DNA from 2 places in the Adlercreutzia sp. ZJ138 genome. Region 1 is predicted to be linked to the other one. Evidence: predicted binding sites of a transcription regulator. Region 1 holds the regulator's gene; the other holds the start of a gene.

Region 1 (15,776 bases):
TTCACTGACTCGCTGGCGCATTCCGAATATAACGTGACGAGGTGTGATTCTCGTCACGTTATTACTTTTCGGTAACCTCGCTTGCAAGCGTCTCTAATGCGGCGCGCACTGTCAATCGTCGCACCTGACTGCGATCGCCTGGTACGAACAGCCGCATCGCTTGTGCTTCGTGTGCATTGGCCCAACCAATCCATACGGTTCCCACTGGCTTGCCCGGCTCCGCTCCTGTAGGTCCGGCAATTCCTGTTACCGACACCGCAACGTCGCAGCCAAGTGCTTGACGAGCGCCGCGAGCCATATCAAGCGCCACTTGTTTGCTTACTGCCCCATCGTCGGCGAGTGTGCGGGAACCGACATGCAGCGCCGCATACTTCACCTCGTTCATATAACTGGCAATGCCACCACGAACCACCGTTGAGCTGCCGGGCACTGCTGTCAACGCCGCACAGATTCCACCGCCTGTCAGGCTTTCGGCTGTGCCTATGGTCACACCGCGCTTGGCGGCTGCGGTAATCACGCTGCTCGCCGTTTCAACCAAGGCGCGGTCTTGCGCCAACGCAAGCTCAGCTTCGGTCGCCGCGCGTGTGTACGTTTCATCTTCGGCGCGCGTCGCATCGAGGTTTTGCGCTAGTAGTTCGATTAACGATTCGGACACAGGCTGCGCTGCTGTGTCCGGGTCTGCCGTGGCTCTCTTGCCCGACGGCGCAAAGCCCAGCAGTTGCTTCGCCTTCACAAAGTAATCGAGCATGCTCACAATGGTCAGCACTAACGCTACGATCATTACAAGCCAGGCAATAATATAAAGCGGGTTTTGGAGTGGATTGTCGCCGCTTTCAAAAGGCACGCCGTCCATCACGATAAACAGCACAATCGCCACCATCTGGGTAACCGTTTTTGCCTTGCCATACCAGCTTGCGGCAATCACCGTACCTTGATTCGCCGCGATCATGCGGATACCCGACACGATAAACTCACGCGACATGATGATCAGTGTCACCCAAGCAGGCAGTACGCCCAGCTCGGTGAGCGACAACAACGCTGCTAACACGAGTATCTTGTCGGCGAGCGGGTCCATGAACTTGCCGAAGTTGGTCACTTCGCCGCGACTGCGGGCTAAATATCCGTCGAGTGCATCGGTAGCTGCGATCAGCACAAACACCGCCGCCGCAACCCAGGGCTTCCACACTTCGCCGCCATCAAGGAAGGGGAACCAATCGAACCAGGGAGCCAAAAACACTACTACGAACACCGGCACGAAGCAGATGCGCGTAAGCGTCACGATGTTCGCCGGCGTCCAGAGACGTTCTTGTGGTTCCTGAGCCATGTTTATTCACCTTCCATTTCGTACAGCAGCGTATCGGTGATGGTAACCCGCCGCACGTCGCCGACGTTTCCTTCGCTCACATACACCACACCGTCGACCTCGGGTGCTTGGCACATGGCACGCCCGAACAGTTGGCCATCCTCTTCAATACCTTCGATCAGCACGTCAAAGGTACGCCCAATGCGTGCAGCAATAATCTGGGAGCACACACTGTCGGCAATGTCGCGCACACGTTGGGCACGATCGCGCTTCTCATCTTCATCAATTTGGTCAGCTAGCGCCGCCGCACGCGTTCCTTCTTCGCGCGAGTACGGGAATACACCCACGTAATCGAAGTAGCCCTCCTCCACAAACGAGCACAAATCCTCGAACTGCTCATCGGTTTCACCGGGAAATCCGGCAATGAGTGTGGTCCGCAGCACCACATCGGGAAGCATGCGGCGAATCCTATCAACCAACTGCACGAACTCGTGCCTGTTACCATGGCGGTTCATCGCCTGCAGCAAGCTTTCATCAACGTGTTGCAGGGGAATATCAAGGTAGTTGCAGATGTTATCGTGCTTGGCGAATACGTGGAGCAGCTCGTCGGTTATTCCTTCGGGTTGCAGGTACATCACCCGAAACCACACGTGGGCGAACTCATCAGCGAGGCGATCCATCAAACTTGCGAGCGTATCGTCGGAACCTAAGTCGGAGCCCCATCGCCCAGTATCCTGCGCGATAAGCACAATCTCTCGTGCGCCGGCAGCTATGCGACGCGACACCTCTTGGCGGATGTCGCTGTACGTGAAGCTGTGATAGCGCCCGCGGATGTACGGGATCGTACAGTACGAACAGAAGCGATCGCACCCGTCGGATATCTTCACGTATGCCGATACCGCGCTCATCTCCTGGTCAGGCAACGCATAATCGGCAGCTTCGATGTTAAGGGCGCTGGTACCTGCACCGTTCGCTTCGCCGTATGAGAAATCATCGTCAATCGGTTCCACGGTGCGATCAATGCCAAACAGGTCGCACAGGATGCTCACAATGTCGTCTTCCTTACTGCATGGCACAAACATGCTTGCTTCGGTTAGCTCGGCGGCGAGATCGTCCCCGTAGCGCGCCGGCATGCAGCCCGCCACCACAAGCTTCGTGTGGCCACAACGCACAGCATCAAGGGCCGCCACGTCGAGAATTGCCTCAATGCTCTCTTCGGTTGCGCTTTGAATAAACGAGCAGGTGTTCACCACCACAGCGTCGGCGTCAGCAATCTCATTAACAATGGAGAAGCCTGCATGCGCAAGCCGCTCCTGCATATGTGCAGTGTCAACTTCGTTTTTCGCACAACCAAGCGTGAGAAACGACACTGCCAACGGCAATGTTTCGTGTGAAGGGTGCGTCATGGGATGCGCCTAGCGATAGTTCACGTACTGAAGGGGCTGACCGTAGTCTTTCTCCTTCAAAAACGCGATAACCTCTTGCAGTGTGTCGCGGGAAGCTGAGCTTACGCGCAGCTTGTCACCTTCGATGGTTACCTTCACCTTCATCTTGGTGCCGCGAATGTCCTTCGATATGGTGCTGGCGGTATCACGGTCGATACCTTCGACGATAGTTGCCATCTGACGTACGCTTTGTCCGGCCGCGGGTTGTGGGTCACCCCACTTCACGGCGGAAAGCTCGATGCCGCGGCGAACAAGCTTTGAGCCCAACACGTCGATGACTTGCTTTGCTACGAAATCGGCGGGAGCCGATACGGTAAAGGTCTTCTTTGCTTTGTCAAGCGTTATTTCCGCGCCGGAACCTTTGAGGTCGTAGCGCTGGGAAAGCTCCTTGCGAGCCTGCTGGAACGCATTGTCTATCTCTTGCATGTCGACGGTGGAAACCACGTCAAAGCTTGATTCCTTAGCCATGGAAGCATCCTTTCTCGCATTGCGATGCGCATTGGTACAGCCACGATGTTATCCGTATAGGATACCTTACCTTTTCCTTATGAAAGGGCGTAACGTGCAATCAGCGCGCACGCGCACGATAAAAGCGACATATTGGAAAGCAAGCAAGATTCGCGAGAGATAGTTGTTCAAAGCCACCTGCGCAGGGCTGAATGTTATCAGCAGTTCGCTCGCTCCTACGACAGGAACCGCTTGGGTAGCGGTAGGCGTACAAGGCTGCCACTTTCAAGGCTTTCGGGCACGGCGATCTCGTAGTAGCTCTCCGTTGTCGCATGACCGGCACCTTCGACGAGCACTCGTTCCTCAGACCCCGCCCGGGCTGCATAATCTTGTTCGCGCAGGTGGTCGCTTAGCTGACGCAGGTGTGCCGCTCGTTCAAACCGCAGCGCATGTGGAACTTGGTCGGTGCGCTGCGCCGCTGGCGTACCTTTGCGAAGTGAATAGGGAAACACATGCAGTTTCGAGAACCCACAGGTAGTACATACAGCGCACGTTTCTAAAAACTCTGTTTCTGACTCGCCAGGAAACCCGGCAATCACGTCGGTTGTGAGCGACAGACTGGGCACCTGAACTCGCAAGTCGTCGACAATTTCACAGAATCGTTCTGCGGAATACGGGCGAGCCATCTCGCGCAATACCTTCGAACTTCCCGATTGCAATGGCAGGTGCAAATGCCGACAGATACGCCCCTGAGTGCTTGACAGTAACTGCACGAAATCGGGCGCGACATCGCGCGGCTCGATACTCGACACGCGGAAGCGAATGAGTTCCTGCGTACCGCGCGCACTACGGTCGGTTGCCTCGAGCAGGATCTTCAGTAGTCCCGCAAGGCGCACCTCACTCGCCGATCCCGTGGACGCATGGTACGACCCCAAGTTGATACCGGTCAGTACCACTTCTTTCGCACCCGCCTGTGCCAGCTCGAGCACTTCGTCGACAATCGACGTGACCGAACGGCTCCAAGCGGGTCCGCGAGCTACGTGAACGATGCAATAGGTGCAGGCGTTGTCACAGCCATCCTGTACTTTTACGCCGACACGCGTGCGAAAGCTCTCGCCAATACGCAATGCGGTTGCATGCGTGTGCGTAGTGTCCTCAAAACCATGCAGCTCCATGCGATCGAGCAGATGCACAATCTCACCAGCTGAGGCATCCTTATCACCAGCCAAGACATCTTCGATGATGCTCGATTGACCTTCAAGCACTTGCAGCAGTGTGCCTTTTGGTGCCACAACCACACGGTCACTCATGTCGGTATACGTTTTTGCGTCGATTGCTACAGCGCAGCCAGTCACTACCACCAACGCATCGGGGTTCGCGCGCAGCGCCTGATGGGTTGCCTTGCGCGTTTTCCGTTCGGCCTGACCCGTGACCGTGCAGGTGTTCACTACCACCAATGCCGCATCGCCTGCATCGGTTGGGACGTGTCCGCGCGCCAGTAGCGCCGCTGCAAATGAATCGGATTCGACGCGATTCACCTTGCAACCGAGATTAATCACCTGAAACTTCATCTGTTGCCCCTTGCGCCTAAGCATCCCAGCTCGTAAAGCACAAGCGCCGGAGCGACCACGCCAGCGGTTTCGGTGCGCAGGATACTCGGTCCAAGCGACACAGTAAACCCGCATTTAACACCTTCCACGATGCGACTGACTTCACGATCAGCAAGCCCTCCTTCCGGGCCGACCACCACAGCTACACGTGCATCGGCAACCTGGCTGCAGGCGCAGCGCTTCATCCCTTCCCACAGAGCTTCATCAATGGCGGCTGACCCCGGCGCTTCTTCCCAGCAGACAAGCACAGCTGTTGCCTCACACATAAGCTCAATTGCCTGATCGAGTGTTGCAACTGGGGCAACATCGGGCACGAAGGGCTGCCCTGACTGCATGGCGGCCGACTTTGCAATAGCCTGCCAGCGCTCGCGTCGGGAAGCCGCCTTCTTCGCATCCAGCTTTACGATTGCGCGTTCGCAGGCAAGTGGCACAAACGCTGCTACACCTAACTCAGTGGCATGGCGCACGACCGAGTCCATCTTGTCGCCTTTTGCCAGACCCTGCACGAGTATCACCTGCGGTCGCGACGTCTTTGCGTCTTCACGACAAGCGATGCGCACGATCGGAATTGCATCGTCAATACGAACGATCTCGCACTCAAAGTAGTCGCTTGCGGCGTCTACTACAGCAACATGTTCGCCGGGTACAAGACGCAGCACGCGGGCATGCTTAGCATCGTCTGGCGCAAGACGCAGCGGAAACACCTCGTTGGTTTCCGCTGCAAGTACCTGATTATCCAAAAAGAACCGATGAAGAGACACATGATCTCCTTTTACAACGGTGGAGCTGTTAGTTGAATGCGTCGCGCAACTTCTGGAAAGGCGTGCGCGCATCCGCTACGTCTTCACCCATCTCAGCTGCCAGTTGCTCAAGGATCTCGCGCTGACGCTTCGTCAGCTTCTTCGGCACCACTACGTTTACGTGCACATACATGTCGCCGCGTGCGTCGCTGCGGAAGCGCGGCATGCCGTAGTTCCTCACGCGAATGACCTGTTCGTTTTGACATCCTTCGGGGATACGCACGCTAATGCGTTCGTCTTCCATGATGCCGTCGATCTCAATTTCGGCACCCAGTGAAGCTTGTGCGATAGACACGTTTACGCGAGTATGCAGGCTGTCGCCTTCACGCTCGAAGTATTCATGCTGTTGAATACGGCACGTGACAATAAGGTCACCCGATCGAGCCGCATGCATGCCGGCCTCTCCGAATCCGGTAATGCGCAGCTGCTGGCCGTCGCGGATGCCGGCTGGAACTTCCACGGTGACGCGCTGGCGATCGGGTACCCTGCCCTGCCCGTCGCATTCGGGGCACGGGTTTTCGATCGACTTGCCCGTGCCGCCGCATGTCTGGCACGGTGATGCTGTTTGCATGTCGCCCAAGAACGTGTGCTGCACGGTAACTACCCGGCCGCGCCCGTTACAGTCGGGACACACAACCTCGCGGCCGTTCTCACCCAAGCCCGTACCATCACAATCGGCGCACGGTGCCAAGCGGTCGTAAACAATTTCCTTCTTCACGCCTGACGCAACCTCTTCAAGAGTCAGCCGCAAACCGACTCCCATGTCGCGGCCTTCCGTGCGCGTGGTCGTCCGTCCGCCACTACCGCCGAAAAACGAGCTGAAGATATCGCCCATGCCGAAGCCCCCGCCGAACAGGTCCTCGAAATCGACATAGCCGCCGCCGAAGGGTGAACCACCCGACGCCGCACCGGGAATTGTGCCGAAGCGATCGTACTGGGCGCGCTTCGCAGGGTCGGATAGCACATCATAGGCTTCGTTGAGTTCCTTGAAGCGATCTTCGGCATCGGGTGCCTTGTTGATGTCGGGATGGAGCTGGCGCGCCTTGCGACGGAACGCCTTTTTTATCTCGTCGTCAGACGCATCGCGCGCGACGCCTATCACCTCATAAAGATCCTGAGCCATGAAACGTTACCTTTCCTTGCCGTGTGAAGATTCGGCTATCTATCCTGTAAAGCGGCGCTTGCAACCTGCACCGCGTGAATGACCTTCGAATAGTCCATGCGTGTAGGGCCAACAACTGCCACAACGCCGGTTGCCGCGCCTTCGCCGTAACTACTGGCAACCACCGATACGCCCGAGAGACCCGCCGCCACGTTTTCGCTTCCGATATGCACCGTTGGTAACGCACCTCCTGCATGTGCCGCATCATCAAAAATTTGCAGAAGCACAGTGTCATCCTCGAGTACTTCCATCACCGGAATGAGCGATTGCGAGTGGCTGAACTCGGGTTTCGACAAAAGTGAACTTACACCGAGTCTGCGAGCGCGCGAGAGTTCGCCCTCTTGCAGGCATGAGAGCACTTCTTCGAGAACCATGCGCACGAGTGGGTCGGCAACTGCCGTGCTGAAGCCATGTGCCAGGCGCTCTTCCATTTCGTGAAGCGAGCGCTCCGAGAACATTTCGGCGAGCAGGGTTTGTACTCGAGCGAGATCATCAGGGGAAATGTCGGTTGAGAACTCCATCTGGCGGTTAAATACACGCGCGTCTTCAGTGACCACCACTACAAGTGCTTTGCGCGGCGACAGCGAGATCACCGATATCTGCTTGATGCGCATGTCCATAACACTTGGCGCAATAACAATAGAAAGGCAGTCGGTGAAGCGAGAAAGCGCAAGCGAGGTTTGTTCAAGCAGCGAATCGAGCTCGGCGGCGCTGGCGCGCATGCGTTCAACCGCTGCGGCATACGGAGACTCCTGTGGCAGAAGACCCTGCTGAAACAGGCGGTCAACAAAGGCGCGATATCCGTAGTCGGTAGGAATGCGACCCGCCGAGGTGTGCGGCTGCGTGATGTAGCCGTCTTCTTCGAGCACCGATAGCTCGTTTCTCACCGTTGCTGAACTCACACCCAGCTGGTACTGCTCCACGAGTGTGCGCGACCCAACGGGAAGCGCGCGTGCCACATATTCCTCTATAAGCGCTGCTAGAACGCGTTGTCTCCGGTCAGAAAGCATGGCACCTCCCTTTGCGTCGAATCCAAAACATGCCACAACCGCCCGCAGTGTCCCTCCATTAAGACACTGGCGCGATCGACGTTGTATGTGAAACGCTATTTTAGCAGCCGACAAGCGCGAGTGCTAATATGAATGGTCAGCGAGGAAAAATTCAACGCGAGCGCCACATTCGGGCTTGAAACGCGCGAATTCGACATGAATGTGAATGGGGTTTCTAAAGGGTTGCCAGCGGGATTGCCAGAACCCAGCGAGACGAAAGTAGCCCCAGGATGCTTTACGGTGCAAGGTTGAACAAGCGACCGTATAATTCGTTGCCGCAAAGCCACCCTGTTCTGGTCGGCTTCCAACGCCCGTGCTCGTGCACAGCCAAGCCATCGCGAGCAAGCTCTTCAAACGTTGTACGTACGTCGGGCAGAAGTGCGCTTGCCGCAGCAACGCGCTCGTCGCTTACTCCACGTGACATACGCATGCCAAGCATCAGGTCTTCTGCCGCCATCTGCCGCGCGTCAAGATCATCGGTAACCTGCCCGTCCTGCATGCGCATCCGGCGGTTTGAATTCTGCGTCATAGTGGTGGCCGCAAGCCCAAGCCCTAAATACGGCACGCCTGTCCAGTATGCCGTATTGTGTCTGCTCTCGAAACCTGGACGAGCGTAACTGGCAACCTCGTAGCGCGTAAACCCCGCTTGTCCGAGTACCTTTTCTGCTAGCTCCATGTGCTCAGCTTCTATATCATCGTCGGGTTCTTCCAACTGACCACACGCGACCATGCGCGCGAATGGCGTATGTTTTTCAATAGTAAGTGGATACACGCTTATATGTGTAACGCCCAACGAGACGGCTTCCTCCAAGCTTGCGCGAAAGTTATTGGCGCTCTGACCAGGAAGTCCGCACATAAGATCGATACTCACGTTCTCGAAGCGCTCTTGCGCCGCCACAATGGCGCGCCGGGCATCGTCGGCGCTGTGCGCGCGACCAAGCGTTTCCAATAAGCTGTCATTAAAGCTTTGCACGCCGATAGATAAGCGGTTTACGCCCAGCGCCCAGATGTCGCGCACCATACGCTCGGTTAGACTTTCGGGGTTCGCTTCCATAGTGCACTCTACGTCTGGCTCAAGCCGTAGGGAAAGCGACAAGGTGTACAGCAGCATAGACAACCTTGAGGTGCCAACATGGCTCGGTGTGCCACCCCCAATGTATATCGTTTTCACCTCGGTGAGCTCGCCTTCTTTCGCCTTACGGCGGATTTGCAAGCACAAATCCTCCACGTACTCGTCGATCTCGGTCGAACCGGTTGGAACAGCGCGCGTCGTGAAATCACAGTAGCCGCAGCGCTGCACACAAAACGGCAGATGAAGGTAGAGCGCCTTATACGGATCATGCGGCATGTGTGGATCCTTTCTGTTGATACGGTGCTTTTCGGTAAGCTTTGGGCTGGCGAAACCAGCTAGCGTTTCTTACCTGCGCTCCGCGTTGCTTCCCTCAGCGATTTCTAGCAGCTCATCGAACACAGCGTCGAAATCCGAAAGCGTTGAGCAGTGGTTGATGCGCTCGCGTGCGCACGCCGCGCCCGGCAGGCCCGCCACGTACCACATGGCATGCTTGCGCATACGCACGATGTTTCGACCCTCACGTTGTGACAGTAACTGGGCATGGCGACGCGCCATGCGTAAGCGCTGCTCGACGGTTGGTGTACATGGTTCGCTGTTGCCCGCAAGCGCCGCTTTTACCTGGGAGAACAACCAGGGGTTCCCCTCAGCAGCACGCGCAATCATAATGGCGTCGCAGCCGGTCACGTCACGCATGCGCACGGCGTCGGTACCGCTTCGCACGTCTCCGTTGCCAATAACCGGTACGCGAACTGCATCCTTCACACGCGCGATGGTGCCCCAATCGGCACTGCCGCGGTACAGCTGCTCGGCGTAGCGCCCATGCACAGCAAGCGCGTCGGCACCGGCATCTTCCATGCGCTGCGCGAACTGCGGTGCCGTTTCGTCGCCTATCGACCAGCCACGCCGGAACTTCACCGTCACCGGATGGCTGACAGCCTCCTTTACCGCCCGCACGATGCTGGCCGCAAGATCGGGTTCGCGCATGAGGGCACTGCCGTCACCCTTGCTTACGATTTTGCGCGCGGGGCAGCCCATATTGATATCCAAGTACGCAAGCGTCTGACCCATCACGTCTTCAATCCACGCCGCTTGACTTGCCATAGTGTCGGGTTCATGGCCGAATAATTGCACACCAACGCTTTTCTCCCCTGCGGCCAGCGCCAGCAGGTTTCGGGTTTTCTCGTTGGCGTACGACAGTCCCTTCGCTGACACCATTTCGGTAAACGCCAGATCGGCTCCTTGTTCCAGACACAACGTGCGAAACGCGATGTCACTCACGCCCGCCATGGGCGCGAGCAGTACATTGTATTTCCCAAACAACGTCACGCGTCGCGTTCCCTAGAAACTAAGCCCGCTACTCAGCGCGCCAATAACGCCGATACCGAGCGCGACGAGCAGCGCAACCGCCACTACGGCGACAAAGGCAACCAGGCATCCCGTTGCCTTTGATCTACGGGCGCGCTGAAGCTCTTCGGCGCATTTTTTCTCGTCGAAGGGGTCGTTGAGCCAGTCGTATTCTTCGCGTTTTCTTGTCATGGGCTAATCGTCCACCTTTAGAATCGCCATGAACGCCTCTTGGGGCACTTCCACATTGCCGATGGCCTTCATGCGCTTTTTACCGGCTTTCTGCTTTTCTAACAGCTTACGTTTACGACTAATGTCGCCGCCGTAGCATTTCGCAAGCACGTCTTTACGCTTCGCCTTCACCGTTTGGCGCGCCAGCACGCGCCCGCCGATAGCAGCTTGAATGGGTACTTCGAAGAGTTGCCGCGGAATGATCTCCTTCAGCTTCTCGCACAGTACCCGTCCGCGATCGTACGCCTTGTCTTTGTGTACGATAAACGACAGCGCATCGATTGGTTTGCCCGACAATAAAATATCAAGTTTCACCAGCTTGGATGGCTTGTATCCTGCGAAATCGTAGTCGAGGCTGGCGTAGCCTTTCGTACTCGACTTGAGCTTGTCGAAGTAGTCCAAAATAAGCTCGGAGAGCGGAATCTCCCACAGCATCTCCACTGTGGTTTGTGAAAGGTAGTTCATCGTAACGAAGGTGCCGCGGCGCTGTACGGTAAGGTCCATCACCGCGCCCACGTAGTCGGGCGGAATGAGAATCTTCGCCTTCAGATACGGTTCTTCCACCATCACGATCTCGCCAGGATCAGGCATTTCTTGGGGCGAATGAATCGTGATTATTTCGCCTGCCTGCTTGTGTATACGGTATTCAACACTCGGCGCGGTGGCCAGCAAGTCGAGCCCAAACTCGCGTTCGAGGCGCTCCTTGATAACTTCCATGTGCAATAGCCCCAGAAAGCCCACGCGGAAGCCAAAGCCCAGTGCATGTGACTTTTCGGGTTCCCAGACAAGTGCCGGATCGTTCAGCGACAGCTTCTCAAGCGCTTCTTTTAATGGCTCGTACTGGTCGCCATCAATGGGGAACAAACCCGTGTACACCATTGGTTTCGCCTCGCGATAGCCCGGCAGCGGCTCGTCGACGCCACCGTGCAGGGCGGTTACGGTGTCACCCACCTTCACCTGACGGACGTCTTTAAGCCCCGTGACCAGATATCCCACCTCGCCCACAGTTAGCTCGGGTAATGGCGTTTCGGCAGGGCGGCGCGCGCCAACTTCCTCAACGAGCACCTCGGCACCAGTGGCCATCATACGCACGCGATCGCCTTTTGCAATGTGACCGTCAACCACGCGTATAAGTGCTACCACGCCGCGGTAGGCATCGAAGTAGCTGTCGAAGATGAGCGCGCGTAAGGGGGCATGTGCGTCCCCAGTTGGTGCAGGGATGCCGTAGACCACCGCTTCGAGCATGTCGTGTACGCCCTCGCCTGTTTTGCCGCTTGCAAGCACCGCATCGTCGGCGGGAATGGCCAGGCCATCCTCGATTTCTGCCCGTACGCGGTCGGGGTCGGCGGCAGGCAGATCGATCTTGTTGATGAGCGGAATAATCTCCAAGTTCGCGTTCATAGCCATCATGGCGTTAGCCACCGTTTGCGCCTCAACACCCTGCGTCGCATCGACTACAAGGACAGCGCCCTCGCATGCGGCCAAACTTCGGCTCACCTCATAGGTGAAGTCGACATGACCGGGCGTGTCGATAAGGTTGAACTGGTATTTCTCACCATCATCGGCCGTGTATTTCACACGCACAGCCTGGCTTTTGATGGTGATGCCGCGCTCGCGTTCGATGTCCATGGAGTCGAGCAGCTGCGCTTGCATGTCGCGTGCGGCCACGGTGCCTGTAAGTTCCAACACGCGGTCGGACAACGTCGACTTGCCGTGGTCGATGTGCGCAATGATGGAAAAGTTTCTAATATGCGTTGGGTCGTTCGCCATAACCTTATCTTTCGATCAACTCTATTCGTGTCACCAGCCGATGACAAAATCTTCGGCGGCGCAAAGCGTCAATGTTGCGATATTCTACCCTATGGATTGCGTGCAGTTCCGTTTTCAATATGGAAAAACGTTGATTCGGAAGAATAAATGGATTTTTCCCGTTCAATTTGATAATCTATCGCCTTGCGTAAACCAGCGACACCTGCGCGCGATATTCCCTATCCGCGAATCCGCAGACATGGCTGCATGAAGGATGTGCGTTGCTGGAGGGCCGAAGGCCTGCGGTGAGTCGGAAAACCAGTGGCTTGCCAACGAGATCGCGCGCACGTGCATTCGCTGTAGGGCGGCTGTTCACGTTGTGGTTGCGCGTTCTTTGCCTTCCTTCACCTCCACACACTGCATATGCTTTCGCTCTGCCGGTTCTCGGATGGGGAAACGACACGCGTCGCCGGTTCGCACGTATTGTTCCGCATCGTTTCGAAGGAGAACGACATGGCAAATATTAAGAGCCAGAAGAAGCGTATTATCACCAACGAGAAGCGCCGCATGCGCAACCGCGCCGTCAAGTCGCAGCTGAAGACCGCCACCCGTCGCGTGAAGGACGCTGTGGCCGCCAGCAATGGTGCCGAGGCGTATGCTGCCGCACTGGCCGCTTGCCGTTTGATGGATAAGGCCGCTTCCAAGGGTGTTATCCACAAGAACCAGGCCGCCAACCGTAAGTCGGGCATCATGATGCTCGCAAACACCGTGGTTACCGACGCCGATCGTGCCGCGTATGTGAAGCCGGAGCCGAAGCCGCAGAAGACCGGTTCGAAGAAGGCCGCCCGCAAGGCTGCTAAGCATGCTGCCGTAGTCGCTGCTGCCGAGGAAAAGGCTGTTCGTCGTGAGAAGCAGCTGAAGATGGAGGCTGAGGCTGCTGCCCGCAAGGCGAAGGAAGCCGCTGAGGCCGAAGCTGCCGAAGGCGAAGAGGCTGCCGAATAGCGTTTATAGGTGAGACGAGGGTTGAGTAACGTCGTTTACGGTAGTTACGAGAGGCTCGAAAGACCACGCATACATTCAAAGCGTTACAGAGAAATACTCTGAGCTGAATTGGCGTCGACACAAGTCGGCGCCAATTACTTTCGGACAATTACCGAAAGCACCCAATCAAGAAACGCCGTGCGCGCGTCGGCTCCGCTTTTCATGGCGCGCTCTGCATCGCATGCCGATATGAGCGCACACCTCAGCTCGCGCTCTGTGAAGCCCCGCGCCCACGCGGCATGATGTTTCACTTTCCAGTCAGGCATACCAAGAGCATCGGCAACGCTTATGCCCTGCCCGCGCTTAGTGAGCGATTGGACGCAGATTAGCTCGCGTACCCGTGCCGTGCACGCTGCCATGAGCGCATAGGGCGACGCAGAACTCATCCGTCCGAACAAATCCATACAAGCACGAATGTCGCGCGAAGTGAAGGCGTCAACAAACTCCCAGGGTTTCGCTTCCGCAGTACGCTGCACAACTGCCGTTACGTCGCGCTCGTCAACCGTTCGTTTGCCAAAATGTGCGAGCGCGATCTTGCGAACCTCGGCATCGAGATGAACCGTGTCCTCACCAACAAGATCAACGAGCAGCCTTGCCGCGCGATCGGTCATAGTAAAACCATGCGACACCGCCATGGAGCGCACGGTTTTGGGCAGCTCGTAGCGCTTCAATGGCGTACATTCGATGACTGAGCTCTTCCCTACGGCAGCAACCGCCTTGCGCAACCGCCTGTTCTTGGCCATCTTGTCGGCAACAAGGGCGAGCACCGTGGTGGCACACGGATTCTTCACGTAAGATACCAGCGCGTCGATATCTGCCTCTTTAAGGTGATCTGCGGCTTTCACCTCTACCAAGCGAACGTCGCTGGCAAATGGAACTGTGTTGCAGGCAGAAACGATGTCGGTGCCCACCGCCGTGGAACCGTCAAATGTATCGGAGTTGAACGCCAAGTCACCCTTCGACTCAAGTCGCGTGCGTAACCGTTTCAGTACCGCATCGCGCTTCAAAGCGTCCTCACCAACAATGAGGTACACAGGAAGCAGCGGAGTGTCTTTGGAAGCATTGGCCATGGCAGCGATTCTATCCCACCTGAACCCGCACTGTGCCATCGTTTTCGAACGTGCACGAAACATCTTCCTGTTCGTCGGTGCGAAACACCTGTGCACCAACACCGTCAAGTATGGCAAGACACTCGTCGGCCGGATGCCCGTAGCGGTTACTCTCGCCTACGCTTATGAGTGCGATGTTCGGCGAAAGCTCACGTGCTACCTCGTCGGTCAGCGACGCACGCGAACCGTGATGGCCAACCTTGAGCACATCAACGTTTCCTATGCGCTCTTCATCGATCATGTATTCGAGCTGCTCAGCTTCGGCATCTCCTGTGAATAGCATTGTTGCTGAGCGCGTGGTGTCGGTGGAGCTTACGTTATGCGTCATTAACAAGCACAGACTGTCAGCATTGCCCCCTTCATCGGAAAATGAGTCAGGCCATATTACCGACAAGGAAAAATTGCCCACCTCAATCTCATCTCCTGGCGAAAGTCCTAAAACCGAGCCATCACGTGCCGCCAAGCTCGCTGCATGAAGCAGACGCTCGCAAGAATCGCAAGCACAGGAAAAGGCGTCGTTTGCCACCAGTATGTTGTCGATTTCTACCACGTTCGCTACATCCTCGAGTGATCCCATGTGATCGTCGTCCCCGTGCGAGATAATAACCGCATCAAGCGAGAGTACCCGATGTCGGGCAAGTGCCTCGCGCAACATTGCGTCGTTGGTTCCCGTGTCGATGAGTACCGCGCTTCCTTCACTTCTCACCAGAAATGCATCGCCCTGCCCCACATCTAGCATGACAACTTCGTCAGAGCATCGCGCAGACACCGCCCACGGCACCACGCAGAGCACAACTGCGCCGGCAAGAAGCGCTGATGCCGTGCGCACCGAAACCCTCGTTGGCCAGGCCATCCATAGTGCCGCAGCAAAAGCGCCCGATACCGCCAAACACACCGCCGGATTCGCGTATATCGGAATGGCTGCATGAGGTATGGCGGCACATGCTTGAACCAAATTGTTGAACCACGTTGCCGCAACACACGCTGCTCCCACACAGGCATGTGCTGTGAAAGGAAACGTGAGTCCGGCCGCACAGCTTACGTACCCACCAACGCACAACACCGGGAAAAACGGCGCAGTAAGCACGTTGGCAAGTGGGCCGACAAGCGACGTCTGCGAGAAGAGTGCCGCCGAATACGCACCGGTGAGTACCGACGATGCAAGCGTTATAACAACCGGGCCACAAGCGACACGAATCGGTGCGAATTGCACGCGGTCAACCCACCCTGAAAACAGCGGCGCGAACATGACAATGCCAGCAGTACTCAACGCTGACAACGTGAACGACACCGACACCGCATTCTTCGCATCCAGTAGAATGAACGCCACTACTGCCAAGCCCACTGCCGCAAGCGATGCATGCCGTTTGCCCGCAAAAAACGACAGAAGCGACACACCTGCCATAATGGCAGC
Region 2 (15,776 bases), on a different contig from region 1:
CTTCACGCTGCAGAGCTTTGGCGGACGTCAAAGCGCAGCGATCGTGCTGCAAGGGTGCGAATCGAAGGTGTTGCGCCTCTGTCTTGTTTGGGTGTCCCTCTCCCGTGTTACTACATAGCCACCATTGCATGGTTTTGGCGTGCCGTGAAGGATTAACGGGGATGCACGGCTTGGTGTATCTTGTGATTAACGTGTTTGTAAAACTTGCTAATCCCTCAATAAACGCCTGATGAAAGTATATGTGCGAAAATCAGAAACGCGTCTTTTCGTTTACGCAGCGCTTCCTTTTTGAGATAATCCTGTTGAACGAAACGCGCGTGTTTATGAAAGCAAAAAGCACCCGATTCCACCGCGCGGCGCAAATGGTTTGAGTTCGGCTTTTGAGTTTCAAGTGAAGTAATCTTCGAGTTTTGCTTTGGGTGTTGGCAAGCGTCCGATTATCACCTGAAGACTATTCATGTAGACGCCATCCCCCGTGGATGTGAGCGAAAGGTCGAGCGTCATGGAACTACTGCTGTTCTACGAGATGATCCTCACGCTGCTCGCATCGTGTTTGGCGGCTGCGGCGTGCTTGTCGGCGTTTTTGGTAGGCCGCAGTAAAATGATGCTCTATTCCTTCACGGGTTTCCTGTCGTACTTTTTCGACGTGGTACTGGTGTTTCAAGACGTGTTCATGGAGCACATTGATGCGACATTTGTGCACGACGGCACGTACTTGCTCGTTCGGTCGTTTTTGGTGATCTTCACCGGTGCGGGTTTTCTTGTTTCGCTTTGGCTGATCATTTGCGAGTACGTGGGAGACACACGTGAAGCGATGCGCATCGTGCCCGGCCTGGTGTTCATTGGTTTGAGCGAGTTCGTGCTGGTGGGCTTTCCTGATAGCGGGTTTCAGCGCTTTGCATTCTATACGTTGCGTAGCGTGTTTTTGCTGTGGATGCTCTGCGCGGCAACTATGCGCTTCCTCCGCACGAAAGACGAGTTCGAACGGGCGCGTCTGTGGCGGAAGCGCTGGATTGCGGCCACATTGGTCGTGTTGGGTGCCTGTATTGTCATTGAGGATGTCTACGGGTTTTTGATTTGCGATACGCCGTACTTCCAAATTGGACCAGTTCTTATAAGCTCAGAGCGAAACTACGCCGAAAATGTACTGCTGCTCGCCTGCGCCTTTTTTGCCTGTCGTGACGCAGCACGCATGCTGCTTATGCGTTTTCACGAGCCAACTGCCATTAAGGATGGCCCTGATGACGAGAAGATGCGTGAGAACTTGCTTGCCTATGCGCGTCGTTATGGGCTGTCGGCGCGTGAGCGCGAGGTGTTGGGGCAGGCGCTGTCGGGCAAGGACAATCAAAACATAGCGTCGGGCATGGGCATCGCGCTCAACACAGTGAAGGTGCACATGCACAACATTTTTAAGAAGACGGGTTGTGCCAACCGCAAGGAGCTTTCGCAGGATTTCTGGAAGCGCATGTAAGAAAACGCAGTGGCAGGATAGACGCAGGTGGCGCGGCTGTCGGATGCGGCAAGGCTTGCAGCGCGATTTGCTGCGTGCTTGCTTCCAAACGCAGGAAAGCGACCACGTGGGCCGCTTTCCTGAAGGAGAAAGAAGGGGTGAAGCGAAATGGGGTAAGGGGTTGCTTCACCCAAGGGGGGCTGGTTCGGTAGCCGGTGAGCTGCATGGTACAGTTGTCGGCTACCGCTTGCCGGGCAGCTTAGTCGATGGCGATGCTTCTCGACTCTTCCAGCTTGGGCTGCTCCTGCTTCTTCGGTACCGTAATGCTGAGGACACCGTTCTCGAAGCGGGCGCGGATTTCGTCCTCTTCGATGTCTTCGCCGGCATAGAAGGTGCGGCTGCACTTTCCGCTGAAGCGTTCCTTGCGAACGTAGGTGCCAGCCTCATCTGTGTCGCTTGACTCGCTGCGAGTTTCAGCAGATACGTGCAGGTTACCTTCCTTCAGCTCGATCTTTACGTCCTCTTTCTTGAAGCCAGGCAGATCGATAGTCAGCTCGAAGGCGGTCGGGGTTTCCTTGATGTCGGTGCGCATGAGTGTGGGTGCCATCTTCTGCGCGGGCATGGCCGGCATGTTAAAGAAGGCATCGAACGGATCGCTCATCAGCTCGTTGAGTAGGCTGCGGTGGGCATTGCGCGGTGTGGTTACCATCATCTTCGTCATGAGTGTCAACTCCTTTGTGCGTCGTGGCCGGTTTGGCTTCGATGCGCCGAGTTAGTGGATGCATGAGCGCAGGCGGGTGATGTGTGTACCCTGTACGGGTGGTGCTGTTACATGCCTTCCGTATCGCTTGCGCTTTACATCCTCGCATCGGGGGTCTCGAACCGGACCGTTTTTTGGTTCGCAAAGAGTATGGCACGATTATTAGCACTCGTGAAGCGAGAGTGCTAAATCGTCACATCGTCGTTACGCTTCCGTAATAATGGGTGCTCAAGCGTTGTGAATGAACGTTGCATATCGGAGGTTGGGTATAAGGAGGGGTGAGTGAACGGTGGCAATCTGCGCATGGAGGGCTTGATCCAGTGAGATTATGCGCAGATAGCCGGATGGTTTGTTTTCTAACTTACGCGTTCGTTAAAAATGCTGCGTAGCCTTTGTAGGCTTCGAAGATGTCGGCCTTGCTGGTTACCTCCCACGGCGAATGCATTGACAGCACCGGCACACCCGAGTCAATGACGTCCATGCCATATTCAGCGGGAATGTAGGCGATAGTGCCGCCGCCGCCCGCATCGACGCGCCCTAACTCGGCGGTTTGGAAGCTTACGTGCGCATCGTCCATCACCCGGCGCACACGTGCCACGAATTCGGCACGAGCGTCGTTGCTACCGCTTTTGCCGCGCGCCCCCGTGTACTTGTTGAATACCAGGCCACGGCCTAAATATGCGGTGTTCTTCGTTTCGAACACGCCGGCGTACAATGGGTCGAATCCGGCCGATACGTCAGATGACAGCATGCTTGATGCTGCCAAACAGCGGCGCAGTGCAAGGCCGCCGCCAACTTCGGCGCGCCGTCCGGCAAGCTGCTCGTCGGCTAACGCTAAGATTTCGGCCATGGTGTTCTCAAAGAAGTGCGATGTCATGCCGCTGGCACCGACGCTTCCGATCTCTTCCTTGTCGACTAGGAGACACACCGCCGTTTTGTTCAGCTCGGCTGGCGCATCTAACTGCGCTACCAGCGAGGTGTACGCGCATACGCTGTCGTCTTGTCCGTAGCCGATTACCATGCTGCGGTCAAACCCGAGTTCGCGCGCCCGTCCGGCGGGCACCACCTCAAGCTCGGCGGACAGGAAGTCCTCTTCGCTGATGTCGTATTTCTGCTGCAAGAGAGAAAGCACGTATGCCTTTACCGGGTCTTTTGTGCTCCCCTCTTTATCGGTGGCCACGGTGGGCGTTGTGGGATCGTTGGCGGCAGCGTCGGTATGCTTTGCGTCTTCGGTACGAGCCTGCATGGCTGGACGGCTGCCTACCAGCACGTCGAGGTCTTCGCCTTCGACGATCTTCGCTGCGGGCTTCTCCATCTGTTGCGCACCCAGGTGCGGCAGGATGTCGGTTACGCAGAACACCGGGTCGGCCTCGTCTTCGCCGATGCAGATATCGATCACGGTGCCGTCGGTTTTGGCAACTACCCCGTGAAGTGCCAAAGGAAGCGTTACCCATTGGTACTTCTTAATTCCACCGTAATAATGCGTGTCCAGCAGCGCGAAGTCGCCCGATTCGTACAGCGGGTTCTGCTTGATGTCTAAACGTGGGCTGTCCACATGTGCCCCTAAGATGTTTATTCCCTGTTGCAGTGGGGCGCTTCCTAGCTGCACGAGCATGAGCGCCTTGCCCTGCATATGCGCCCACACCTTGTCACCTGTGTGAAGCGTACGTCCTTCGCTCACGGCGCGCTCGAGCGGCATGTAGCCTGCTTGTTCGGCCATGCGGATCGATGCGGCCGTCACTTCGCGCTCGGTTTTGTTCTCTGATATGAAATCGATGTAGCCCTTGCTAAGCTTCTCAAGCTCGGCTAAGGCTTCCTCGTCGTAGTTCTTCCATGCGTTTTCGCGTTCCATAGCACACCTGCCTTTCGCGTTGGGCCGTCCGCGTGGGATTTTGCCCTCTGGCTTGGGCTCGCACTTCCGTGTGGCCCCTTGTTCGCGGACGACACTTGTTGAACGCACCGATTCTACCGCGAATGCGGCCTGCGCCTAAGCGACAACTTGGAAACCTTGCGAAGCTTATTGATATTTGAAAGGGCCTTTTGTTCGTTTTTGGGTTGCGCCTGTGGGCGGTGGGCAGTGTGGCTGACTGAGGTGGGCGGGAGTCGGCTTCTTTGGATATAGCGTATAATTACCCGAAAGCTCGCGCGGCGCGCACTTCACCGCGCAGATGAGACATCGAGCAAGAAAGCGGCATTCATGGACAAAGGAACTCACGGCATCTACGAGAACGGGATCTTTCGTAAGGGCAACGTGCGCATATCCGATCTGGCGTGCCGCAAGGTGTTGCCTGTTGGTAACAGCAGTTTCACCTCTGTTGTTGAGAACGCAGTGTTTGTCGATAAATCCATGCTTATAGCTGACGTACTCGATAGTGGGTCGGTCGCCATGCTGTTCTGTCGCCCGCGCCGTTTTGGCAAATCGCTCAATTTGAGTATGCTGCAGCGGTTTTTCGAAATTCCTTCTCCGAACGACTTTGTTGGTGCGGATACAAAACCTCTGTTTTGTGGACTTGCTATCTGGGATGCAGAGGGTGGGCGCTACCGTGAGTACTATCAAGCATATCCCGTTATCCGTTTTTCGTTCAACAACTTGAAAAGCCTGGACTGGGAGGGTTTTCTGAGTGGCATTGCCGCTTCAATTGCTGCAGAGTACCGTCGGCATGGTTATCTTGCGGAAAGTGATCGTTTGAGTGATATCGACCAAGGGCTTTTTGCTCGTATTGCCACAGGCGAGACAGACCAAGGCTCTCTCGTGCAATCGTTGTTGCTACTGTCGACGCTTCTGGCCAGGCATTATGGTCGCCGTTCTGTGGTGTTGATCGATGAATACGATGCACCGGTAATGGCCGGGCATTCCTACGGCTACTATGACGAGGTTGTTGCTTTTTTAAAAGCTTGGCTCACGGGCGCTCTTAAGGATAACGAGGCGCTTGCATTCGCTGTGCTCACAGGTGTGCAGCGTATTTCGAGAGAGTCAATTTTTTCCGATCTCAATAATCTTGTGGTAAACACATCATTGAATGTCGATTCAGATGAGCGTTACGGATTCACCAAGGATGAGGTGGATGCGCTTGCGGAGTACTGCGGAACGACATCATGCATGGATGACGTGCAAGCTTGGTACGATGGCTATCGGTTTGGCAAAGTGGACGTGTACAACCCTTGGAGTGTGGTGAGTTGTTTCAGCCAGGGATATCAGACCGACGTATATTGGGGCAACACCTCCAGCAACTCGGTAATCGGTGAAGTGGTGCGTAATGCAAGCGAGGATGTGCTGGCTGAGTTGTTTTCCCTGTTAGAGCAAGGCGGCACGATTGCTTCCCCGCTTGATTTGCGCGTTGTTTTTCCCGATCTGGGTGTACGGGAGGAAGCAGTATGGAGCATGCTGTATCTGGCCGGTTATCTGACGACCGACGACACGGAATTCCCGAATGACACCGATGTAATGCGCCTTCTGCGTATTCCTAATTTGGAGGTGGCGAAACTATTCCGCAGCGAAATCCTCCAACGGTTTTCCGAAGCAGCTGGTGGGCGAGATCGGTTGAGTGCTTTGCATCGGGCGTTGATTTGTGGTGAGGCGCAGGCTGTGCAAGAAGAGCTCACACGTATTATGCTGAGCTCGGCTAGTTTCTTCGATTTAACGCGCGAAAACAGCTACCACATGCTTATGCTGGGTCTCTTGTTTGGCTTGCGCGGCTATGCAGATCCGGTGTCGAATCGTGAAGCAGGGCGCGGACGTTTTGATATCCTTCTCACTCCTTGTGAGCCTGACCGCGATCCTGCTATTGTCATCGAGTTAAAGTACGCTGCACCTGATACACCTGGCGCAGCCGACTTGGCCGCTCTTGCCACTGCTGCGCTTACACAAGCAATCGATCGTGCTTATGGAGCGGCGAGTGCGCACGGCGCTGCCGGAGTACAGTACTTCGGCGTGGCTGCGAGTGGGAAAAACGTAGTCGTTGCATGCGCTTAGGTATCAACTTGTAAACCTTGCGAAGCTTATTGATATTTTGTATCAATAAGATACACTTGCGCTAGCTTGAGGGAGGAAATGCGCTGCCAACGTTTCGGCGGATTGCAGAGGAATCCTGAAGCACTATCCCGAAGACGAAAAGGAGATCATGATGATCGTTCGCGACGTTATTCCCACCCCTGAGAATTCTTCCAACTTCCATGCGGTAACTGAGTCCGCCACCACGGCTGGCACCACGCTGGACAACCTGAAGGCAGCCGTTTGCGGCGAAACAGGAGCTTCCGCCAAGTACGCTGCGTGCGCCGTTAAGGCTGACGAGGAAGGATTCGCGCAGGCTGCCAAGCTGTTCCGCGCCGCTTCCGCTGCCGAGCAGATTCACATTGGCATGGAAGCAGCTCTTATTGCCGAGCTGGAGGAAGGCTATGAGCGCCCCACCGCTGATGAGGTTGTTGTTGAGGCAACTGACCTGAACCTCATTGGTGCTGCGCAGGGCGAAATCTACGAGACTGCTGACATGTATCCTACCTTCATCAACAAGGCTATCGAAGAGGGCAACGCCAAGGCTGTTCGCGTGTTTACCCGCGCTAAGCTGGCTGAATCGGTGCATGCAGAGAAGTATATGGAGGCGTACAACAACCTGGATGCCGTCGATAACGACGACTACTTCCTGTGCCCCATCTGCGGCTACATCGAGAAGGGTGACAACTTCGAGAAGTGCCCCATCTGCGGTTGCGCCGCCGACAAGTTCCAGCGCTTCTAAGCTGTGCGGAATCGCAGAACAGCACCATCGCGTGTGACGAACGGGTCCATTCGGGCCCGTTCTTTTTTGCCGTGTGCGGGACTGCGCCAGGTATTCCCGTGCTTTGCGTAGTACAATAGCGCGATATTCGTTCATCCATCGTGCCGAGTGAAGAAGGAGATCTCATGGCCTACTATTTCGAAGAGCCGTCCCGTACATTTAATGAGTATCTGCTCGTTCCGGGGCACACTCCTTCCACGTGCGTTCCGACTGCAGTCAGCTTGAAAACGCCGCTGGTGAAGTATCGCCCCGCCGAAGAGGAATGCCCGCTGTCGCTGAATACACCCATGGTGAGCGCCATCATGGCTGCCGTGTCGGACGATCACATGGCGGTGGCGTTGGCGACCGAAGGCGGCTTGTCGTTCATCTATGGCAACCAGTCTATTGAGGATGAGGCTGCCATGGTGAAGCGCGTCAAAGATCACAAAGCCGGCTTCGTGGAAAGCGATGCAAACCTGTCGTCCGACATGACCTTAGCTGATGTTGTGGCGCTCAAAGAGAGGCTGGGACACTCCACCATGCCCGTAACCGAGGGTGCCAAGCCCAACGGCAAGCTGTTAGGTGTTGTAACCGAGCGCGACTATCGTCTTTCTCGCATGAGCTTAGACGAGAAGGTTGCCAACTTCATGACCCCGCGCGAAAAGCTGATCGTGGCACCGGCCGATACCACGCTGAAGGCTGCCAACGATATCATTTGGGATCACAAGCTGAACTCGCTTCCCGTGGTTGATGAGAACGACTGCCTGAAGTATATGGTGTTCCGTAAGGACTACGATTCACACAAGTCGAACCCCAACGAGATGCTCGACTCACAGAAGCGCTACATGGTGGGTGCGGGTATCAACTCGCGTGACTATGCCGAGCGAGTTCCGGCGCTGGTGGAGGCCGGCGTCGACGTGATCTGCATCGACAGTTCCGAGGGTTATTCCGACTGGCAGAAGATGACTATCGAGTGGGTACGCGAGAATTACGGCGACACCGTGAAGATTGGCGCTGGTAACGTCGTTGACGACGAAGGCTTCCGCTTCTTGGCCGACGCAGGTGCCGACTTCGTGAAGATTGGCATCGGCGGCGGTTCCATCTGCATTACCCGCGAGACGAAAGGCATCGGTCGCGGTCAGGCCACTGCCACCATTGAGGTTGCAAAGGCTCGCGATGCGTATTTCAAGGAGACGGGTGTGTACGTGCCTATCTGCTCCGATGGTGGCATCGTGTATGACCATCACATCTCGCTGGCGCTTGCCATGGGTGCCGATTTCGTGATGCTCGGCCGCTACTTCGCCCGCTTTGACGAAAGCCCGTCCGCTAAGGTGATGGTCAACGGCACCTACATGAAGGAATACTGGGGCGAAGGCTCTGCGCGTGCACGCAACTGGGGACGTTACGATTTGGGCGGCAAGAAGAAGGCGCTGTCGTTCGAAGAGGGTGTTGACTCGTACGTACCCTACGCTGGCAGCCTGAAAGACAACATGGACGTCACACTGTTGAAGCTGAAGTCGACCATGTGCAACTGTGGTGCGCTTACTATCCCCGAATTCCAACAGAAGGCGAAGCTGACACTGGTGTCATCAACGTCTATCGTTGAGGGCGGCGCGCATGACGTGCTGCTGAAGGACAAAGCGCCGTACGTGAGTAACGCGCGATAATATCGCACAATAACGATGTATAGCGGCACCCCTTAACTGCGGGGTGCCGCTGTGTTTCAGCCTATAGAATGCGGCGGTTTATTCTTCGCTTTAACGCTTTCCCATAACTGTGGAGTGCCGCTGCGTTTCAACTTACCCCAAATAGTGCGTGACAGTGGGGTTCGCTTCAATGATGCGGTGTAGTTCCGACAAGTAGCTGCGAAGCAGGGCATGTGGCTTGCGCTCGTTGTGCATGATGTAGCCGACCTGCATCACTTCGTCGCAGGTAAGCGGAATACGGCTGATTCCCGATGTCATTTCTCCTGAAAGCACGCCGGTTGACAGCGTGTATCCGTTGTGACTCGAAAGCAGCTGTGAAAGGGTGCCGCGGTCGGAGATGCGGATGTTGCGGGAATGCGGCAGGTATGACAGTGGCTCTTCTGCGTAGTAAAACGAATTCATGGAACCCTGCTCGAATGAGTAGCGCGGGTACGGCTCTAAGTCTTCGGGAGTTAGCGATGTGTGGTTTGCCAGTGGGTGTCGCTCGCCCACGAATACGTGTACCTTCGCGTCGAACAGGGGAAAGAACGCCACGTCGGCATCGTCAAGCGCTTTTTGAATGACGCGTTTGTTGAAGCTGTCCATATATAAGATACCCACTTCGCTGCGAAACGACCGTACGTCATCGATGATCTCGCTCGTTGCGCATTCGCGCATGATGAATTCGTAGTCTTCTCCCTCGCACGACTCGATGACGTTCACAAACGCCTGCACCGAGAACGCATAGTGCTGTGTGGAAACAGCGAGGCGTACGTGCGAGCTGTCCTGACCGGCGTAGCGCGCCTCCAACATGTCGGCCTGTTCGATGACCTGGCGGGCGTAACCCAAAAGCTCGGTGCCGTCGTTGGTGAGGGTGACGCCGCGGTTACTGCGCGTGAAAATGCTAATGCCCAGCTCGCGTTCGAGCTCCTTGATCGCAGTCGACAGGTTCGACTGCGATGCGTACAGGTTTTGGGCGGCGGCGTTAATGGAGCCGTACTCGGCGATGGCAATGAGGTATCGAAGCTGGGTGAGGGTCATGAGGGACCTCCGTTGAAGCGGTGGGCGTAAACAATCGGATTCGGTGGCAATGCGCTGCGCAGCGTGCGACGCGCGAGGTGTTTCCATAGCTTAACGGTAATAACGAAAACGTAGCAATACATTATAGCGATAATAGGTTATCGGTATGTGAAAGGGGAGGGGGTCGAAGAAAGGGTGAACGCAAGGCGAAATGAGGACCCGTTCTTGCAAGGGCGGATTTCGGCAGAAGTTGAAGCGACATCATCTCAGTCTTTTATTTCACCTGGCAATCTATTATACAGATAACAAAGCATCAAAACATCGAATGACACCAAGGGTTGATCGATACGTGTCGCCATGGTTTCATAAGCGGTGCTGTTTTCAAGAGGATACGAGAGAAAGCGACCGACATGGCAAAGAAGGACATTCCGTACGATCAGAAGTACTACGACCCGGAAATCGAGTGCATGCCGCGCGAAGAGCTTGAGGCGCTGCAACTTGAGCGCCTGCAAGCCATGGTGAGCTATGCCTACGAGAATGCGCCGTACTACAAGCGCTCGTTTGACGAGGCGGGTGTGTCGCCGCAAGACATTACGTGTCTTGCCGACATCGCAAAGTTCCCCTTCATCGATAAGAAGACCGAGCGTGAAACACAGCATGTGGGCAGTTTCTTCGGTGAGCTGTGTACGGTTCCCGAGGAAGACGTCATCTTTATGGCAACTTCGTCGGGCTCAACCGGCGTGCCCACGGTGTCGCCGTTCACGCAGGAGGACTTCGACCTGTGGCAAGACACCGAAGCGCGCCTGTTCTGGCAGGCGGGCATGCGTCCGAATGACCGCTACGTGCACGGCCTGAACTTCGCTCTGTACGTGGGCGGCCCCGACGTCATCGGCGCGCAACGTTTGGGTGCGCTCGCCATTTGGGTGGGTGCCGTGCCGTCCGACCGGTTGTTGTTCGTGCTGAAGCAGTACCAGCCTACGGTCATTTGGACAAGCCCTAGCTATGCGTGGACTTTGGGCGAAAAGGCCAAGGAAAAGGGCTACGACCCGCGCACCGACTTCAACATTCACACTATCATCGTTGCTGGTGAGCCGGGCGGTTCCATCAAGAGCACGCGCGAGGCTATCGAGAATTTGTGGGGCGCGAAGGTGGTTGACTTCTTCGGTCTGTCCGACATCTACGGCGCGTGCGCCGCGGCGTGTGAAGCACACGATGGTCTGCATATCGTGGAAGACCAAATTCTGGTCGAAACAGTTGACCCGGCAACTGGCGAGGTACTTGAACCCGGCAAGACCGGTGAGCTCGTGTACACCACGCTCATGAAGAAGGCTCGTCCGATGATTCGTTTCCGCACGGGTGATATCGGGTACGTGTCAACCGAGAAGTGCGAATGTGGTCGCACGCTGGCGCGCATTCACATTACCGGCCGCAAAGACGAGATGTTCATTGTGGGTGCTGTGAACGTATTCCCCAGCGACGTCGAGTACGTGGTTCGCGCCGAGAAGGGGCTGACTGGCGAGTACTTAATTCGCGTATACGATCAGAACTACACCACGAAGTACGAGGTGTCGGTTGAGCGCGCGCAGGGCAGCGCTGAGCCCTTCGACGAGGTGGCTCGCCGTGTAGAGGCGGCGCTGAAGGCCCATTGTGGCGTGCGTCCGGCCAAGGTTTTGGTGTACGATGCTGGCAAGCTGGGAACGTCTTCCGAGCACAAGGCATCCCGCTTCATCGACGAAAGGGGCAACTAATGTCTATCGCGTTCTCCGTTTCCCAACAGCACTACCTGTTCGGTGTCCAAACGTTCGCCCATACCGTTTTGGCTGCGGGCGGCGATTCTTACCGCTATCTGCTACGCGACACCACTACGCAAGGCGTGTTCGACGATGTTTCCTCGGGTGTGAGCGAAGTGGGCCTGATCATGCGTACTACCACGTCGGAAGCGGTGCTCGACGCGGCTATCGCCGAGGCTGGTTTGGAATTCACCGAACTGGCGAAAAGCGCGCCGCGTGTGGCGCTGCCGGTAAGCCATCCGCTGTCGAATGCGTCACGTCTTTCCTTAGACGATCTGGAGGATTGGCCTTACATCCGCTTCGATCAGGGTGCTGATGTGCCAGAGGAGTTCTTTGAGGAAGCGCTGTCGGACGTGGCGCGCGACAAGACGATCATCTGCACCGACCGCGCTACCTTAAGTGAGCTGGCCACGGCGCTGAACGGCTACACGGTTACCAGCGGCATTTTGGTGGGCATTGCCGACGGTACGAGCTTGACCACGGTTGAGCTTGACACCGATGTGAAGCTGCACCTAGGTATTGTTACGAAGCAGGGCGCGTGCTTAAGCCCACTCGGTGAGCGCTTCGTGAGTGGCCTGAAGAAGAGCCTGGAGCGTTACGCTCGGGAGTAAGCGGTAGGTTCGAGGTTCGTGCGTACCGCGCTCGCGTGATATGTGGCGGCCCGTCTCCCCGCAGGGGGCGGGCCGCTGTTGTTGTTAGAAGTGCGGGCAGTTCGGACGGTTGCGGGTGGCGGTGTGCGAGGGCGAGCCATCCGTCGACGACTTTTTCTGAAGCAGCGCGGGAGCGGTATACTTGCATTCTCTGTAACTGGATGAGAATTATTCGTCAGAGAGGGACGTGCATGATCGAAATACTGTGGCATGGACGCGGCGGACAAGGCGCGTTCACGGCGGCGCGCCTGTTGGGCGCAGCGTCATCGCTGCGTGAAGGGCGTTATGCGCTAGCGTTCCCGTCGTTTGGACCGGAGCGGCGTGGTGCGCCCATGCGTGCGTTTACGAAGGTGTCCGATGCACCCATTGGTGACCGCAGCGCCGTTACGCGCGCCGATTATGTGGTATATCTGGACGAAACGCTGCTTTCGAGTGGATGGCAGGCCGAGGTGAAGCCAGGCGGTTGCGTGCTGGTAAACAGCGCTCGCTCGGCAGCCGATCTGACTGCCGCCTTCGGAGACTCGGTGGACGCCCACATTATCGCCATCGACGCGAACGGTATATCCGAAGCGTTGCTTGGCAGACCCATTCCCAATACGGTATTCTTAGGAGCCATTTCGGCGCTTGGCAGCACGCTTTCTGCTGACGAGGTGAAGCAAGCCATTCGTCAGTACATGCCAGCGAAACTGCACGAGAAGAACGAGCGTATCGTTGACGAGGCGCGCCGTGTAATGCGAGAGGGTAGTGTCGATGGCGAGGAAGGAACACTCCGATGAACAACGACGTTTCTCGCATTGGTACGGCGGCGAATGTGCCAGTTGGCGATGTGGTGCGCATCTGCGAACACATTCCCGTGCTGCGTTCGCATCTTGCCTGCCCACCGAGCTTAGATCATGCCGTGTATGCGCGTACTACGTGTTATCCGGCGGGCCACTTGGTGGCAAAAAACGCCGGGTGGCGCAACATGCGCCCCGTCATTGACGCCGAGAAGTGTACAAACTGCCTGCAGTGCTACTTATACTGCCCGGATGGCGCTATTTATAGAGTTCCGTCGGTCTGCCGACCGACGGAACTCGCCGACGCTGCGGCCGCACAGGCCACGCCATCTTGCGGCTCCGATTCCTCGTCGCGGCCCGAAGGCCGCTTCCTCGGGCTCTCACCGCAATCTGACGTACCCTGTGCGCCCTCGCTGACTGATGTGGACCAGGGAGATGTGGGCTGGCGGGTAGGAGCTGATGGCGTTGCTGTTGATTACGACTTCTGTAAGGGCTGCGGCATTTGCGTGCGGATGTGTCGCTTTGGGGCCCTTCGCATGATTCCCGAAAGCGAGGCGAATGAGTAGATGAAGCGCTTTCTTTCTGGTGATGAGGCGTTTGCTGAAGGCGTGCGTCTGGCTCGCCCGCAGGTAATTTCCGCCTATCCCATCACGCCGCAGACGGTGGTGGTCGAGCGATTGTCCGAAATGGTGGAATCGGGCCAGCTTGCCGCCGAGTACATTCATGTGGAATCCGAGCATTCGGCTCTGTCTGCTGCCATGGGCGCTGCCGCCACCGGTGCCCGAACGTTTACAGCAACGAGCAGCCAAGGGCTGTTGTACATGGCCGAGGTGCTAACCTACGCGGCAGGCGGGCGGTTTCCCATTGTTATGATGAACGCCAACCGAGCAACGGCACTGCCCTGGAACATCTACGGCGACCAGCGCGATTCATTGGCGCTGCTCGATCACGGGTGGATTCAAGCGTACGCCGAAAACAACCAAGAAGCACTCGATTTGGCGCTCATGGCCTACGCTGTTGCGGAAGACATGCGTGTTCGTACACCGTTCATGGTAAACCTTGATGGATTTGCGCTCACACATACGTACGAGAACGTGGACATTCCCGAACCCAGCGAAGCTGACGCGATTCTGTCTCCGTACGATGCGGCGGGCAACTGCTTTGATTTCGACCATCCGGTGAACATGGGGTATTCTGCGGGTCCGGAGTTCAATCGTTACTACAAGTATTGGGCACATCGCGATATGGCCGAAGCGGTGCCGCAGGTGGTATCCGTTGTGGAGCGCCGTTTCGAAGAGGTTACCGGACGGCGGTACCCAGGCATGATAGAGGCGATTGATTGCGATGACGCCGAAGTGGTGTTAGTTACGCTCGGGTCGGTTGCCGGGCTCGCCCGTGGTGTTGTGAGCCACTTGCGTGCAAGCGGCGTGCGTGCCGGCTTGCTGAAGATTCGCTACATGCGTCCGTTTCCGGCGCGTCAGATCGCGCGTGCGCTGTACGGTGCAGAAGCGGTGGCCGTGCTGGAAAAAGATATCTCCTTCGGTGCGGAGGGCACGGTGTTCACAAATGTCAACTCGGCGTTGCAACAGGCGGGGATAACCGCTCCTACGTACAACTTCATTGGTGGCTTGGGTGGCGACAATATTTCGGAAGATCACGTTGTGAGTATATTCCGTGCGTTGCAGTGCGTGGCTGCTCAGGTGCGCGAGCAGGGATGTGCTGCGGCAACCGAGCTACCGCGTGTAACGTTTTTGGGTGTCGATTCTCTTGACCCTGAACCTGGCTGCGGTCGAGTGCTTGGTGGCGAGCTTCGCGACAACGGCGCCGGGTGCGCCGCGCCGAGCTGCGATGGCGACGGCGACTCCAGCAAAGCGCAGGTTTTCTCGGTACGCGAAACGGAGGTGCGGTAATGGCCATCAATGCGCGCAACATCACCGATGACGAGCTGTTTTTCGGCCACAAAGCATGCGCGGGTTGCGGCGGATCGCTTGCGGTACGTGCGGCGCTCAAGGTGCTTGGGCCACATGCCGTTGTGGCGCTGCCAGCGGGCTGCATGAGTGCCGTGGGTTTCAACTTTCCACAGCTGTGCTTTTCCACCAATGCCATCATCACGCCGTTTGCTGCCACCGCCGCTGTGCTGTCGGGTATCGAGGCAGGGCTGCGCGTGCAGGGTAAGAAGCTCGAGGATTGTACGGTAGTGGGCTTTGCTGGCGACGGAGGCACGGCTGATATCGGCATCCAGGCGCTGTCGGGTGCTATCGACCGCAACGACGACATCCTGTACATCTGCTACGACAACGAGGCGTACATGAACACGGGCATCCAGAAGTCGTCGCTGACGCCGTTCGGCGCGAAGACCACGACGACGCCTGCGGGGAAAAACGCGCACGGGTGCCTGACGCAGAAGAAGAATATGTTCGAAATCGTGGCCGCGCATGGTATTCCGTATGCTGCCACGGCGTCTGTCGGGTATTTGCCCGATTTCATGCGCAAGGTGCAGCGTGCAGCCTCCATTCGCGGCACGAAGTACATCCATGTGATTGCGCCGTGTCCGACGGGTTGGGGCTGTGCGGTGGACGACACCATTGATATCGCGAAGGAAATGGTCGACTGCGGGCTGTGGTATTTGGCTGAGTATGAGGGTGCGGACGTGTCGGGCGTGCCGGGTGGCAGTTTCAAGTTGAGCCGCAACCCAAAGCGCTTCGAGGCCGATCCAGCGGCGTTTGGCAGCGTCGAGCATTACCTGCGTCGGCAAGGACGCTTCCGCGCGCTCACCGACGACGAAGTTGCCAGTGTAGTGGCCGGCCGCGATGCGAAATGGGAAGCAATGCGCCGCGATTGGGTATAGGACAACGTGGAATCAAGCACGCAACCTTGCCAAGACTGCTACAATG

What was found. Region 1 encodes HrcA, which represses chaperone genes, less so after heat shock. Its sites were predicted from a motif close to TNTTAGCANNCNNNNNNNNNGNNTGCTAANA; they were not measured.
Region 2: a site for HrcA is predicted at 2,371-2,401, ahead of G7Y43_RS01080 (Hsp20/alpha crystallin family protein). Genes of this name have one in related genera too.

Annotation. Positions count from the first base shown of each region.
Region 1 is NZ_JAAKEA010000005.1:87,298-103,073, forward strand. Features, by position in the region: gene panD (aspartate 1-decarboxylase) at 1-8, shown strand, start outside; gene pgsA (CDP-diacylglycerol--glycerol-3-phosphate 3-phosphatidyltransferase) at 62-1,324, opposite strand; gene rimO (30S ribosomal protein S12 methylthiotransferase RimO) at 1,327-2,709, opposite strand; gene G7Y43_RS03645 (YajQ family cyclic di-GMP-binding protein) at 2,719-3,216, opposite strand; gene mtaB (tRNA (N(6)-L-threonylcarbamoyladenosine(37)-C(2))-methylthiotransferase MtaB) at 3,432-4,766, opposite strand; gene G7Y43_RS03655 (16S rRNA (uracil(1498)-N(3))-methyltransferase) at 4,763-5,566, opposite strand; gene dnaJ (molecular chaperone DnaJ) at 5,595-6,728, opposite strand; gene hrcA (heat-inducible transcriptional repressor HrcA) at 6,764-7,777, opposite strand; gene hemW (radical SAM family heme chaperone HemW) at 8,052-9,164, opposite strand; gene dusB (tRNA dihydrouridine synthase DusB) at 9,234-10,214, opposite strand; gene G7Y43_RS03680 (hypothetical protein) at 10,227-10,424, opposite strand; gene lepA (translation elongation factor 4) at 10,428-12,233, opposite strand; gene rpsT (30S ribosomal protein S20) at 12,726-13,214, shown strand; gene holA (DNA polymerase III subunit delta) at 13,349-14,323, opposite strand; gene G7Y43_RS03700 (DNA internalization-related competence protein ComEC/Rec2) at 14,334-15,776, opposite strand, start outside.
Region 2 is NZ_JAAKEA010000002.1:27,972-43,747, reverse strand. Features, by position in the region: gene G7Y43_RS01085 (helix-turn-helix transcriptional regulator) at 503-1,471, shown strand; gene G7Y43_RS01080 (Hsp20/alpha crystallin family protein) at 1,710-2,162, opposite strand; gene G7Y43_RS01075 (aminopeptidase) at 2,572-4,062, opposite strand; gene G7Y43_RS01070 (AAA family ATPase) at 4,408-6,183, shown strand; gene G7Y43_RS01065 (rubrerythrin family protein) at 6,332-6,943, shown strand; gene G7Y43_RS01060 (IMP dehydrogenase) at 7,108-8,628, shown strand; gene G7Y43_RS01055 (LysR family transcriptional regulator) at 8,761-9,687, opposite strand; gene G7Y43_RS01050 (phenylacetate--CoA ligase family protein) at 10,077-11,414, shown strand; gene G7Y43_RS01045 (LysR substrate-binding domain-containing protein) at 11,414-12,067, shown strand; gene G7Y43_RS01040 (2-oxoacid:acceptor oxidoreductase family protein) at 12,298-12,882, shown strand; gene G7Y43_RS01035 (4Fe-4S binding protein) at 12,879-13,448, shown strand; gene porA (pyruvate ferredoxin oxidoreductase) at 13,449-14,792, shown strand; gene G7Y43_RS01025 (thiamine pyrophosphate-dependent enzyme) at 14,792-15,730, shown strand.